One region of the Enterococcus mundtii genome, then DNA from elsewhere that is predicted to be linked to it. Evidence: a T-box and tRNA genes for the amino acid it is inferred to sense, from the RefSeq annotation. Region 1 holds a T-box; the other holds one or more tRNA genes.
What was found. The T-box of region 1 lies ahead of leuS (leucine--tRNA ligase). A T-box ahead of a tRNA ligase gene usually reads a tRNA of that ligase, here a tRNA-Leu.
Positions count from the first base shown of each region.

Region 1 (7,881 bases):
GAAGAAATCCATCCATTACTATTGCCTACTCGCTGAACCATTGAATGTGTCGGTACGGTCACAGAGAAAGTCGCTGTTGCATTCACCTCGTTGCCTAAAGTAATGGTTCGATTGATGGCATTTTGCAAGACTGCTTGAATATAGGAGCTTCTCCCATGATTGGTTAGTTCTGCTACGTTCTGTGCAGTTAAATTCAGCCGTCCCAAATGGGCAGATAGCGGACTTTCATCAAGTGGTGGCACTTCTTCTTGTGTTTCCACCGTCTCTATAGTCTCCTCCGTCGCTGGCGCTTCTGGAGGTGCTTCCATCGGTGGCACTTCTTCTGCCACTTCTGGTGGAGCTTCAGGAGTTTCCACTACTACTTCAGGCTCTTCGTGAGTAATTGGTGCTTGTTCTTCGACCACCTCTGTTGCTTCTTCAGATAAGTGGCTTTCTGGCTGCTCTTCCATGATCTCTGTATTAGCTATCGACTCGTTTTCTATTGCCATTACCACTGAAGGTAGCAATGCCTGTTGAAACAATAGGAATGAGGTAGCGATAATCCGTATTTTTTTTGCTTTCAAAAATTCTCTCCCCTCTCTTATTTTTTGACAATGCATGTAATCATCTATCTTTTTGGATAAGCTGATTGAGACAAGTAATCGTTTAAAACGAGCTACTCGATCGTAAGTTTTCTGCAAAGTTCAGCTATAAATAAAAGGTATGTAGTTAGTTCAGGCACCTTCGCAAAAATCATTGCGAGTTTATGCAGGATTTTTATGTGGAATCAATGGTGCAAACCCGCTAAAAATGAAAAAAAACTCAAAAAATAATAATGCAAATGCCATACAAATATTATCCATAATTTCAAAATACTAATAAAATCTTTTTTTACCGTTAGCAAGGTAAAAAAACACCCAAGACGTGAACGCCAGTTGATCACTATTTTTTTCGACTTTACCTTTTACTTGTCTACACTAGATTAGTTACTATTCCTTGAACAAAAAGGGATAACTATTATATAGAGTAAAAATATGAAATTATCACTGATAATAAAATTTCCCTCAGATGGAAATTTATAAAAAAAACCACATTCTCATGAAATCCAAATGATTTTCATGAGAATGTGGCATCTCGTTTTTACTTTTTTCTATTGGTCCTTACTTATTAATTTGCGACGATGTTGACTAATTTATTTGGAACCACGATCACTTTTCTGATTGTTTTTCCTTCTAATTGTTCTTTGATACTATCATCGTCCATCGCTGTTTTTTCTAGTTCTTCTTTTGATAAGTCACGTGCAACACTGGCTTTTGCACGAACTTTTCCATTGATTTGGAAGACGACTTCTACTTCATCTTCAATCAAAGCAGCTTCATCATAAGTCGGCCATGGTGCATAAGAAAGATCTTGTTCATTGCCTAGGATCGCCCATAGCTCTTCGCCGATATGTGGCGCGATCGGCGCAAGTAATTGTACGAATCCTTCGATATATTCATAAGGTAAGGCATCGACTTTATATGCTTCATTGACAAAGACCATCAATTGAGAAATCGCTGTATTGAAATGTAGATTTTCGTAATCTTCTGTGACTTTTTTAACTGTTTGGTGGTATACTTTATCAAGTTTACCGTCATTCAGTGTCGTGATACGATCACGCATTTTATTGTTTTCGTCCACGATCAAGCGCCAAACACGATCTAAGAATTTACGGCTACCTTCTAAGCCATTTTCACTCCAAGCAATCGATGCGTCTAATGGGCCCATGAACATTTCGTAGAGACGTAACGTGTCCGCACCATATGCTTCTACGACATCGTCAGGATTGACAACATTGCCACGAGATTTAGACATTTTTTCGTTGTTTTCTCCAAGGATCATTCCTTGATTGAACAATTTTTCAAAAGGCTCTTTTGTTGGTACCACGCCAATATCGTAAAGGAATTTATGCCAGAAGCGAGCATACAATAGGTGAAGTACCGCATGTTCTGCCCCACCGATATAAATATCTACTGGTAACCATCGTTCTAGTTTTTCATAGTTAGCTAATTCTTTTTTATTATGTGGATCGATATAGCGTAGGTAATACCATGAGCTTCCTGCCCATTGTGGCATCGTATTCGTTTCACGACGGCCTTTTTTACCTGTTTCAGGATCAACGACATTGACCCACTCGTCAATGTTTGCTAATGGTGACTCCCCTGTTCCACTTGGTTGGATATTGCTTGTTTTTGGTAAACGTAGTGGTAATTCTTCTTCTGATACAGTTGTCACTGTGCCGTCTTCCCAATGGATGATTGGGATTGGTTCTCCCCAATAACGTTGACGAGAAAACAACCAATCACGCAAGCGATAGCTGACTTCTTTTTTCCCAACGCCATGTTCTTCCAACCATTGATTCATCGCATCGATGGCTTCTTCTTTATTCAATCCGTTCAAGAAATCAGAATTGATATGCGCACCATCTTCTGTGTAGGCAGCTGCTGAAGTATCTCCACCTTCGATGACTGGTAAGATTTCTAGATCAAACGTTTGTGCAAACTCGTAATCACGTTCATCATGTGCCGGTACTGCCATGATCGCACCTGTGCCATAAGAAGCTAACACATAATCAGCGATCCAGATAGGGATTTCCTTGCCATTTACTGGGTTGATCGCATACGCACCTGTAAATACACCTGTTTTTTCTTTAGCAAGATCTGTTCGTTTAAGATCTGATTTTTTCGCTGTTTCTGCGATATACGCTTCGACTGCTTCTTTTTGTTCTGGAGTTGTGATCTCACGAACTAAGTCTAGCTCTGGTGCTAGCACAGAGTAGGTTGCCCCAAATAACGTATCTGGACGTGTGGTAAAGACCGTATATTCTTTGTCTGTGCCAGCCACTTTAAACGTGACATTTGCTCCGACTGAACGACCGATCCAGTTACGTTGCATTTCTTTGATGCTTTCGGGCCAATCCACAAGCTCTAGGTCATCGATCAAACGATCTGCATAAGCGGTGATTTTCAGCATCCATTGACGCATTGGTTTACGGATGACATCATAGCCACCACGTTCACTTTTGCCGTCGATCACTTCTTCGTTTGAGATCACGGTGCCTAGTTCAGGTACCCAGTTCACGGCTACTTCTGCTTCATAGGCTAAGCCTTTTTCGTATAATTTAGTAAAAATCCATTGAGTCCATTTGTAGTACTCAGGATCTGTTGTGTTGACTTCACGATTCCAATCGTAACTAAAACCAAGTGAATTGATTTGGCGACGGAAGGTTTCAATATTTTTTTGCGTAAATTCTGCAGGGTCATTGCCTGTGTCCAATGCGTATTGCTCTGCCGGTAGTCCAAATGCATCCCACCCCATTGGATGTAACACGTTGAAGCCTTGACTACGTTTGAAACGAGCTAGGATATCTGTTGCTGTATAGCCTTCTGGATGCCCAACATGCAGACCTTGTCCTGATGGATATGGAAACATATCCAACGCATAGAATTTTGGTTTACCTGGTTCATCATGCGTATTAAAGGTGTTATTTTTTGCCCAATATTTTTGCCATTTTTTTTCAATTTCTTTGTGATTATAGCTCATCTTGAACCCCCTATTTTGATGTAATGATCTGTTTCTCTTTTAGAAGCTGGCCTTGAAAAACAAAAAAATCCTATAAAAAGATTGCTCTTTTTATAGGACGTAATCTACGTGGTACCACCTAATTTTGCCTTACTGAACAAGGCCTTGAACGTTGTAACGGTCGTCACCGCCTCTGCTTACTGGGAGAACTGTTCAGCAGGTGCAACTCAAAGGCGAGTTCAAAAGCGTCCGTACACATTTTCACCAACCATGTGCTCTCTAAAACTTTCGACTTTTTACTACTTCCTTTTCAAACGTTGATCAACTAAATTTTTAGTAGCTTCATAGTAACAAATATTATTGAATCAATCAACTATTATTTCAGTTAGAACGATTATTTTGCAACGATCAAACTTTGACCTGGGTAGATAAAGTTATTTTTGATGTTGTTCCACTCAATCAATTGCGTCATTGAGATGCCATGGCTATCAGCTACACCCCAAACGGATTCACCTGCTTTGACTGTGTAACGTTTGCCATCATTAGACGTAGGTGCTGCTGTTGTATTTCCTTTTTTCACGACCACTTTTTGGCCTGGATAGATGAAATTGTTTTTGATATTGTTCCATTCGATCAGTTGATCCATCGTGATGCCGTGTTTGTCAGCTACACCCCAAACGGATTCACCTGCTTTGACCGTATAGATCGTATCACCAGACGTTGATGTGTTCGTTGCTGCTGACGTATTCGGCGTGCTTGGAGCAGCTGCCGGTGTTGTTGTCGGTGTAGATGTTGGCGCCGCTGTACTACCGCCTTTTACAATCAGCTTTTGACCTGGGTAGATGAAGTTATTTTTGATATTGTTCCATTCAATCAATTGGTTCATTGAGATCCCATTTTTATTTGCGACGCTCCACACAGATTCCCCTGCTTTGACCGTGTAGGTGCCTGAGCCTTGGCTTGCTGTGTTTGAAGTCGTTGGATTATTCGTCGTTGTTGAAGGTGCTGGATTCGTTGATGCAGTGCTTGATGCAGTGCTTGATGCGCCACCATTTGAAACAACCAACTGTTGTCCTGGGTAAATAAAGTTGTTCTTGATGTTGTTCCATTGGATCAACTGTGCCATTGAGATGCCATGGGCATGAGACACACCCCAGACAGAATCACCTGCTTTGACCGTATATTTTGCACCAGAAACTGAAGCACCTGTACTTGGTGTTGATGGTGTTGTGCTTGGTGTCGATGGTGTATTTACAGAAGCAGACCCACCATTAGAAACGATCAAGCTTTGTCCTGGATAAACAAAATTATTCTTGATATTATTCCATTGGATCAATTGTGCCATTGAGATGCCGTGGGCATTCGAGATACCCCAAACAGAGTCACCTGCTTTGACTGTATAACGCGTACCGGACGAATTGTTTGTTGTTGTTCCAGCAGAACTGCTACCTGTAGAAGCTGTATTGTTTCCTGAATTTGTTGTTGAAGAACCGCCAGCTGTACCACCTTTGATCGTCAACTTTTGTCCTGGATAAACAAAATTATTTTTAATATTATTCCATTCGATCAATTGCGCCATTGAGATGCCATGAGCATTTGAGATGCCCCAAACAGAATCACCTGATTTTACTGTGTACGTCGTTGAACCAGTAGTCGTACTTCCACTAGTATTTCCTGTATTCGTGCTTCCAGTGTTGGTGCTTCCTGTATTTGTACTTCCTGTGTTCCCTGTATTGATCGTATTGCCGCCGCCAGTAGTCGCACCACCGCCTGCATTTCCAGTTGCTGGTGTGTCATATTTAGTCAAGCCATACGTCATGATAAGATTGTTTAATTTTGTCGCATAACTTGGGTCCGTCGCATAGCGTCCTGTCAAATGGGCAGTAGCATCCGTATAAGAACGAGTATTACTCTTCCAAGCACCTGCATAGTAGTAGCCATTACCAAATGAAGTATTTCTAAGTACATAGGCATTGTCACTAAAAGACTCTGCGAAAGAAGGATATTGACGGAAAGGTTCTTTTTTCGTCACCCATTGGTTGTTCAAGAATTCAAGCGTGTCCATATAAACAGTTTGTCCTTGGTAGCTTCCTTTGATCCCAAATAAGTTATGATACGGTGCACGTGATAATGTACTGCCACCCCAACCACTTTCGACGACTGCTTGAGCGATCATTACTGAAGCATACAAATCATTCGCGTTTGCGATCGGTTGTGCAAATGTGGCAATTTCTGTGATAAATGCAGCGGTATTGATCCGAGAGTTCATTTGGATCGGTGTTTCATCCGCATTGACAGCGACTGATTGTAATACTGGTGCGACAGCTGAACAGCCCACCATTGCGGTTCCGACGATTGCCGCACTTCGCTTTACTTTACGGTAACGCTTTGCTTGTTCCAGACGTCTGCGTTCTTTTCGTCCTACTAATTCCTTTTGCATATACTATCCCCCATATTTAATTACTTTTATCTATCCTTATCAATAATTATAACTTCTCTTAATATTTATTAAAAGTTATTTAAGACTATTACGTTGTTTTGTAATCTTTATGTAATCTTTCGTAATTTTTTGATTTGACGCTTTTGTTAACCCTTTAATCAAACGATTCCGAGTTATTAAATTATATATGATCACCTATTTTTTAAATTAAATATGTCGGTTATATTACTTGAGGGTTGCTATTACATTACAACTTGCATAACAATATGTTTTTATTCATTGATCCAAGTGAACAGGAATAGAAAACTCTTGTTTTTCGTTCTTATAATAAATGCTATAATGGTTGGGCATGAAGGAGGAGTTAAATGAAAAATAAAAGAATCTTCCAAATCTCAGCCGCAAGTTGCTTCTTGCTTTTTCTAGCGTTGAGTCTACTTGTCTTATTTCGCGTGGATCTATTGTCTAGTTTTGACCAAACACTGACCCATTGGATTCGTATTCCTTATCCTGATTGGAATCCATTTCAGCGGTTGATCACGACATTTGGAAATGCAATAACTGTCATTTTAGTATTTGGATTAGTTGCTCTTTGGTTGTGGCACAAGAAAAAAAGAAAAGAACTGTATTGGTTCATCTTCAACTTTGTGCTAGTTGCTGGGATATTAAATCCACTAATCAAGCTGTTGGTGATGCGTGACCGTCCAAGTCTGCAACATTTAGTGGTCGAAACGACATATAGTTTTCCCAGCGGACATGCCGCAACGAGTATGATCTTGTATGGCACACTGATTTTTTTGATGCCATCTTTGATCAAGACGAGAGAATGGGCATGGATGATCCAAGTATTGTTAGGTTTATTGATTCTGAGTATTGGCGCTAGTCGTGTCTATCTGGGTGTCCATTATCCTAGTGATATCCTCGGTGGTTATAGCTTGAGCCTGTTTTGGTTATGCTTGACTTATCCTTGGTATGTCCAACAACGCTTGCCATTTACACAATCAAATAGGAAGAAGGGATTTTAATGGAATTTCCTTATGCTGAAGGAAATAAACGTTACCATTCTTGGAATTATGCGTTACGCCATGAATTTGGTGGAAAAATTTTTAAAGTACCTATCGATGGTGGCTTTGATTGTCCCAATCGTGACGGGACAGTTGCCCATGGTGGCTGTACCTTTTGTAGTGTTTCTGGCTCTGGTGATATGATCGTTGCTCCAGAAGAGCCACTACCGATCCAATTTCAAAAAGAAATCGATATGATGCACAAAAAATGGCCACAAGTGAATCAATACATCGTTTACTTTCAAAATTTCACAAACACCCATGCGCCAGTCGAAGTCATTCGTGAACGATTTGAACAGGTCATCAATCTACCGGGTGTCGTTGGTTTATCAATTGGTACTAGACCAGATTGCTTACCCGATGAAGTCGTTGATTACTTAGCTGAATTGAATCAACGTTTATATTTATGGGTAGAATTGGGCTTACAAACGACTTATGAAGAAACCTCCATCCTGATCAATCGAGCCCATGATTATCAGACGTACCTAGACGGTGTTGCGAAATTACGGAAGCACGACATACGTGTATGTACGCATTTGATCAACGGTTTACCGGGAGAATCCTTGGAAATGATGCGGGAAAATGTTCGTCGCACGATCTTAGATTCTGATATCCAAGGAATCAAACTACATTTGATGCACTTGATGCGTAAAACGAAGATGTTACGAGACTATCATGAGGGCAGACTGCAGTTGATGAGTCGAGCAGATTATGTATCTGTCATTTGTGACCAACTGGAAATGATTCCTCAAGAGATCATCATCCATCGTTTGACTGGCGATGCACCTTGGGACTCCTTGATCGGGCCAATGTGGAGTTTGAAAAAATGGGAAGTCTTGA
Region 1 covers NZ_CP018061.1:2,786,483-2,794,363, forward strand. The annotation lists gene EM4838_RS12985 (hypothetical protein) at 1-563, opposite strand, end outside; gene leuS (leucine--tRNA ligase) at 1,147-3,561, opposite strand; T-box leader at 3,652-3,864, opposite strand; gene EM4838_RS12995 (LysM peptidoglycan-binding domain-containing protein) at 3,935-5,980, opposite strand; gene EM4838_RS13000 (phosphatase PAP2 family protein) at 6,346-7,002, shown strand; gene mnmL (tRNA modification radical SAM protein MnmL/YtqA) at 7,002-7,881, shown strand, end outside.

Region 2 (7,881 bases), 1.6 Mb from region 1:
TGATCCAATGATAATAACGCACCGACCATACCTGGCTCACGATGGTTCAAGCCGCGCATCCCGTTAAACGCATGAACAAATACACTTGCACCTGCTTCAACAGCTGCTTGTGCTTCATTGATCGTTGCATTACTATGACCTAAAGCAACGACAACGCCTTCATCTGTTACTTGTTTTACAAATTCTTCCACACCTGCGCGTTCTGGTGCTAATGCGATTTTTTTGATCAATCCGCCTGAAGCTTCTTGCCATTCATTGAAGACTGCCAGATCGGGGTCGCCAAAATAACTTGGGTTTTGCGCGCCTTTATGCTCTTCTGTAAAGAATGGTCCTTCAAAATAGATCCCTTTGATTTTAGCGCCAGGAGCTTCATGGTACATTTTTCCAATCGTCTCTGCCACATCTTTTAGACGTTCTTTACTAGAGGTTAATGTTGTAGGTAAAAAGGCAGTTACCCCACAAGATAATAAGCCTTCTGACATGGCTTTGATTCCTTCTGCGTCATTATCCATAACATCGTGATTCATAAACCCATGAATATGTGTGTCTACAAGTCCAGGGGCGATCCATTTACCGCTTTGATCAATGATCGTTACTTCACCTGTTGGTTTTTCTGAAAGATATTCGCCAAAAAGCCCATCAGTGATTTCAAGATATCCAGTGTTTTTCACACCAGATGCTAAAAAGAATTTGTCAGCATAGATATAAGTTCTCATTCTATTCTCTCCTTTGATGATCTACCTTTAAATTACTCTTATTTACGAAAGAAGTCAAGAATGGTCTACACCATTTATATACTTTTAGCAATCTTTTTTACTGCTTGAGCTAATTCTTCATAAAACAATGCTTTTGATAGTTCATTTTGCTGTTTGTAGATCAAACTTTTTAGAATAAATAAATCATTTAAATAATAATAGCTATTTTTTTCTTGTGCCCAACGAATCCCTTGATTCACTTGTTCAAGAGCTGCTTGGCGTTCTCCTTGATGAAATAGAAAACTACCATAATTATAAAAAATCTGCGTCAATTCGCTTTTGTTGTGCTCGTTGATCGTATCATGCAAGAGTTGGACACTACGACTTAAATAATATCTTGCTTCTGTACTTCTCCCTGCAACCCCATAGACTTTACCAATACAGCTGATCAATTGGATCTCGATATCACAGACATGTGTCCGATCTTTTTGGCTGGAGTAAGTCAATGCTTCTTTCAAGTAACTAAGTGCCTTTACTAGGTTTTTCCTTAATGTAAATTCACAAACACCTAAATAATAATAATACCGTTGAAAATCCTCAGCTGAATAGAGATTCTCTGTCACCTTCGCTGATTTTAGTTCTTGTTCTAATTTACGATAATCTCTTTTTAAAAAGTAAAGGTCCAGAAGATCAAACTGTCTAGTTGCTGCTCGCATCTTGTCCTTGGATAAGTTCATTACATAATCGATCGTTACACCAAGCCTGTGACAGATTTGGGCCATCACTAATACATTTGGTAACTCTTCGTTATTTTCGATTCTACTTAGCACACTTTGAGAACAAATGCCTTGTGAAAGCATTTGTTGAGTCATTTTTTGTTCTTTTCGGATTTCTTTGATGATCGTACCAAAGGAATCGACTAATGCTTCCATAAGTATCCCCCTCTCAAAAAAAATATGCGTATTCGCATGACTACATGTATTGTACTTGACTACTTTGTAAACTTCAAGAAAAGTCCAATAGCAACGAATCATTTTTCAAAAATTGACATTAAAAAAACGCCTCGGTATCCGGACGGCTTTTAGGTGAAGTCGTATTTACTTTATAAAAAAACTTGCCAATCACATCGTTTTTACTACTCGTTGGCTATTACTCGAAAATGGTTATTGCAGGTGTTAAGTGAGAATAAACCCCAGACAAAAACGGTTGATTTAGTGAAGTAAGCAAACGCCTATAAGAATCGTTGATTCCAATTTTTATAGTGATTCACTTACTTCATAAAATCTTGATTTGTCCCGTCAGTTACTCGCTTGCGCTTAAAACTACCTACTTAATACACACGCACAACAGCCAAAATATGACATTTCCTATCTTTGTTGGTAGGTTGTCAGGAATTCACGCATTTTTTTCGCCGTTACTTTTAGATCGTCTAATTTTGGTAAGTAAACGATTCGAAAGTGGTCTGGATCAGGCCAGTTAAAACCGCCTCCGTGAACCAGTAAAATCTTATGCTCGTGTAGAAAATCTAATACGAATTGCTCATCATTGGTAATATTAAAGCGTTTCGTATCGATTTTTGGAAAGATATAAAATGCTGCTTTCGGTTTAACTGCTGATAATCCAGGGATATCGTTGATTGCATTATAGATGTATTCTCTTTGTTCGTAGATCCGTCCACCTGGCAATAACAATTCATCCACACTTTGGTAGCCACCTAATGCAGTTTGGATGATTTGTTGTGACAGGACATTTGAACAAAGACGCATAGAGGAAAGCATATTCAACCCTTCGATATAGCCTTTTACATTTGATTTGTCACCACTCAACACCATCCAGCCGACACGGAATCCCGCCACACGATGTGATTTAGATAGGCCATTCAATGTGACAACGAATAGATCAGGTGCTAAAGTCGCAATCGGGATATGCTCTAAGCCGTCCATCACTAAACGATCATAGATTTCGTCTGAATAAATGATCAATTGATGTTCTCGTGCGATTTTCACGATTTCTTCTAATAACTCTTTCGGATATAAAGCTCCTGTTGGGTTATTAGGATTGATGATCACGATTGCCTTTGTTCGGCTAGTAACTTTGGATTTGATATCCTCAATATCTGGATACCATTCGGCTTGTTCATCGCATACATAATGAACTGGTTTTCCTCCAGCCAAAGAAACAGAAGCTGTCCATAAAGGATAATCTGGCATTGGCACTAATACTTCATCGCCATTGTCCAGTAGCCCTTGCATACACATCGTGATCAGCTCACTGACCCCATTACCAGTATAGATATCATTGATCGTCACATTTGGAAATTTTTTCAATTGACAATACTGTTCAATCGCTTTTCGTGCAGAAAAAATCCCTTTTGAATCCGAATAGCCTTCTGAATCTCTAGCATTCATGATCAAATCACGGATCACTTCATTTGGTGCCTCAAATCCAAATGGTGCTGGATTTCCCGTATTCAATTTTAAAATACTGATGCCCTCTTCTTGCATTCGCTCTGCTTCTTCAAGAACCGGTCCCCGGACATCGTAACTTACGCCTTCTAATTTGTTGGATTTTTCAAATTCTCTCATAGTGATCCAATCCCTCGTTTCAAAAAAGTTAGAAATTTCTGATTATACCTATTTATTTCCATATCATACTCCATTCATCTGGTTTTTGCCACCGTTTTAAAAAAATCCTAGATGAAAATCAACTTTTTTTACTTTTATCTTTCATGTCGATCGTTCCAAAGATTTGCTGCCCAATCCATAGCGATCCCAATGATCACACCTAAGAATATCCCCATGATCAATTGTCCGAATGCTGATCCAATGATCATGCCTGCCACCATTCCTAAAATGGAAAATTCTCCATCATATTTATTCATGATTTTCCTCTTTCATATCTTGACATCTATTTCGTTACTCGCTATGATTAAAGTGTTGTTTCTTGCAGACGTGATGGAACGGCAGACATGCAAGATTGAGGGTCTTGTGAGCGCAAGCTCGTGTGGGTTCAAATCCCATCGTCTGCATAAATAAGTAAAACTCATGGTTTATGCCATGAGTTTTTTTGTTTTTATTTGAAAAACAAGGCAGTTCAACGAGTCAATTTACATTTTTTTCTACCTATATAAGAGTAATCCATTCGTCATTGCTATCAAACATTGTTTTTGTTCTCTCATTTGATGATCTTCTGTTTAGGGAAGAGACTATTTTCAAAAGCGACAACAATGTTTGGTTTTTCTAATACCGTGTAGTCTTTGACGACAAATTGCTTACGGTTATTATAGTAGCCTTTCACAAATATCTTCATTCCTTCATCGACATCGGCAATAAAATTAAGACTATGATTAGCAATCAAGCAATTCTCTGACCCTAAAGTAAAACGGATCAGTGGTCGTTCCCCTAGTTTGATCGTTCTGATTTTTGAGACCGTGCCATATTTTCTTTCCATTGTCATCTCTCCCCTCATCACCATTATACGAACAAACGTTCCGTTTTTCAAGTGATTTTCCTTGAAAAAACAACTCTAAAAAAAGTATCTTTAACGTCTACTTATTCACTTGGCGATCAACGATTTGTTGAGATTTTTCCGCCGTTTGCTTTGCATCGTTTCTCGCTTTTTCTAATTGTGCGATATAACTTCTCAAATTACTATTTTCTGCTGAAATAGTTTCTAATTGTTTCTTCGTGGTTGCTAAATCAGTTTGTAAATTTGTTTTTTCTCGATTTAATTGGTTGATTTGCTCGTTTAACTGATTGACAGTACTTTGCATCTCTGTATATTTGCCCTGAATCTCTTGGAGTCTAGTATTCCATTGACTATTTAGGGTGTTGATTTCGTTTATTTTTTGAGTGATTTCATTGATCTTATTGTTAATCTCGATTTGTTTGTCATTTAGTTGGTTTTCTTTACTGGTTAATTGGTTTTGTAAATTTGCATGTTCAGCAACCAATTGGCTTTTTTGCGTTTCCAAGTCAGTGATCTTTGTTTGGTATTCTTGCGCTTTTGTTTGTATGTTTTGAAGATCTTGATTTTTTATTGCTAATTGACTATTCAAGTCAGTGATTTTTTGGTTATGGTTTGTTAACTGTTGATCAAGTTTTTCTAAATTTTCGTTGATCTTAGTGATATCAGATTCCCCACCCCAGAATAAAACTTCTCCTGCAAACCGTGTGCCTGTATAACCAATCCCCCCTAGCAACAATGCAATCAATCCAGTAATCATCCATTTTTTTTTCATGTTCTTCTCCTTAATAAATATTATTATTTTATAACCAGCTAAATCTAATCTTTTACTTATCTATTGTCAAGACATATCTATTTTTAATTTTCAAATTCTATAAAACGTTGAAATGAAAGGACTATAAATTAAATTACAGGCAATATTTTAGTACAAATTCTTTAATTGTTTTATAATAATAGTATGTCATATAGGAAAGGGGTAATTTCAATGAAAACTTTAGATATGATTGCTTTAACATTGTTGATTGTTGGAGGATTGAACTGGTTATTAGTCGGTTTATTAGAATTTGATTTAGTTGCGACGATTGCAGGCGGCTCTACGACTATTTTAGCTAAAGCTATATATATTATTGTTGGGATTTGTGCTATTTATTGTTTGAAATTCTTTCCAATGATCTCCAATCGTGTAGAACATCAATAATTGGGATTTGATTTTTTTAGAACATGGGGCAAACATTTGCTCCATGTTTTTTTATTGATTAACTTCTTCGTATTGTCGTCTATAGACTTAAGAATAGCTATTATGATTGATTGATATCCAGCCATTTTATCTTCTACAATAGAAAAAACATATTTATTGCCCGCTTAATATTTTCTTAACTAATTTTTCTTATCAAAAAACGAGAACATACATTCTTTTAATTAAAGGAAAGAAAGCGTTTTTCGGTTACATATGTTTCGTTAAATATTACAAAAAAGGTAGCTTTGTCATAAACTGTTACGTTTTTATCACCTATGAAATGTCTCATCATGGTAAAGTATTACTCGTTAGCGAAAACAGCTAATCAAAATAACTTTTTAAAATACGAAGGAGATCTTTCATGAAATCACTTAAAACTATTCTTTTTGGAACAACTTTGGCCGCCGGCGCTGCATTATTTATGGGTACTTCTGCACACGCAGACGAAGCCTACACTGTTCAATCAGGTGATACTTTATCAACGATTTCTCAAAAATACGTTGGTGACAACTCCTTGATCCAAACAATTGCCGAAGCGAACTCAATCTCAAACATTCACCTGATCTTTTCAGGTCAAGAATTAACTATTCCTACTGGTGAACAAGCAGCTGCTCCTGTCGCTACTCAAGCGCCTGTAGAACCTGTTCAAGAAACAGCTCCAGTTGTGGAAACACCTGTAGTGGAACAAGCTCCTGTAGTAGAAGAAGCGCCAGTTGTGGAACAAGCACCTGCTACTGAAGTAGCTGTTTCAACTGGTACGAACGATGCCAAAGAATGGATCGCACAAAAAGAATCTAGCGGTTCTTACACAGCAACAAACGGACGCTATATCGGCCGTTACCAATTAGACTCTTCTTACTTGAACGGTGACTACTCTGCTGCCAATCAAGAAAGAGTAGCAGAACAATATGTTGCCTCTCGTTATGGCTCTTGGGAAGCGGCACAAGCTTTCTGGTTAGCTAACGGTTGGTACTAAGAACGATTTAACATTGAGTTAAAAGCTAAATAAATAAAAAATGGAAGGCTCGAAAATAGATTATCTATTTTCTGAGCCTTCCATTTTTTATTTATGTTAACTTCAATCAGCGATCAACTAATATTGATTGTACCATCGATCGTTGTTGTATTGACCAATTTTTCTTCGTTATAAATATTGTATAAAATTCTAACATCATGACTGCCAGCATCAGGTAGATTCTCAAAAGGGATAGAGTCTATTCGGTTGTTTGGAGGAATCAATCCTGATTTATACAATTGTTTATTATTGGATGCTAGATAGTATTCTACTTGGATATTGAATGCATTCTGACCATTATTACGTACATCGACACTCGCTTTTCCTTCTTTATCAACCTCTATATCATGTTTCAAAAGAATACGCATTTTGTCTTTATCCACTTGATCTTGCATTGCTTTTAAAATATCTTCATTACTCAATCTTGACAGATTATCATCTAAATCAGGCAACCCTGCCACTACTTGAGGAGGAGATTGATTAAAATAAAAGTATCCGCCAATCCCTGCTACAAGACATACGAGTAGCAAAGAAAACAAGATATAAGTTCTCTTCTTTTTACTATGATTCTTTTTTTCAATATTATTACTATGTGCCATTTTTCTCAACCTCCTTTCTCAAATTATAAGTGAAAAGTCTGTCATTCAGACTCTTTCTACTAAATTAGGTAATGGAATACTTATCAACTTTGCTAAGATTAGTTAGCCAATGCAGAAAAATGGAATGACATCGTGTATGCAGGTGTCACAATAACATCTTGTTGGAATGGACTAGTGATTGCTCCTTCAAATTTCAAGGATTTTGTTTGGCCTGTCCCAATAGTTGTCAAATAAGTACGAGTATCCAAGAACTGTCCAGAAGCACTTTGCAAACGAACCGCTGCTTCATTTAATGGTGTAAAGAACAAATCTTGAGTGATCCCAGTTGAGCTTGTCTCCGCAAAACTTTCTACTTCGATCATCACTCTATGTGAAGTTGAATTATTTGTCATTGCATATAATGGTGAAACGATCTCTGGTTGAGGCGTTCCATCTTCTGCCATCGCATTTGCATATCTTACAGTCGTAGGGATCGTGATATCGATATAGCGTTTATCTTCTGGATCAACTGGATCCCATTCTCCGATCCACCCTGAAACTTGAACATCGGCTTTGTCATCACCTTTAATCGTTTGCCCCGGTGTATTATCTGGTTGTCCAGGAATCCATCCCAAATCATTGGCAGCAGCGTTCATTGATCCAAGTCCCAAACCACTTAATAAAATTGTAGATACAATCGCTAAATTACTTAGCTTCTTCATATTGAATTTCTCTCCTTGCTGAAATAACCTATATTATTTCACTAAATTTTTTGTAGTCGTTCTTCTTTTTGATTGAACGTATAAAACAATCCTATCGAAAAAAGAGTAAGCAATAAACCGATCAAAGCAATTCCATTGGTCAAACGTTCCCCAGTTTGTGGGAAATTAG
Region 2 covers NZ_CP018061.1:1,077,788-1,085,668, reverse strand. The annotation lists gene nagA (N-acetylglucosamine-6-phosphate deacetylase) at 1-716, opposite strand, end outside; gene EM4838_RS05370 (helix-turn-helix domain-containing protein) at 791-1,627, opposite strand; gene EM4838_RS05365 (pyridoxal phosphate-dependent aminotransferase) at 2,063-3,280, opposite strand; gene EM4838_RS16575 (hypothetical protein) at 3,415-3,576, opposite strand; tRNA gene EM4838_RS16460 (tRNA-Leu) at 3,641-3,723, shown strand; gene EM4838_RS05360 (hypothetical protein) at 3,870-4,145, opposite strand; gene EM4838_RS05355 (GumC domain-containing protein) at 4,243-4,935, opposite strand; gene EM4838_RS05350 (DUF378 domain-containing protein) at 5,146-5,358, shown strand; gene apf (aggregation-promoting factor) at 5,759-6,373, shown strand; gene EM4838_RS05340 (hypothetical protein) at 6,487-7,011, opposite strand; gene EM4838_RS05335 (hypothetical protein) at 7,110-7,712, opposite strand; gene EM4838_RS05330 (LPXTG cell wall anchor domain-containing protein) at 7,754-7,881, opposite strand, start outside.
Region 2: it has a tRNA-Leu gene. The T-box ahead of leuS (leucine--tRNA ligase) is inferred to sense a tRNA for this amino acid. The anticodon was not compared.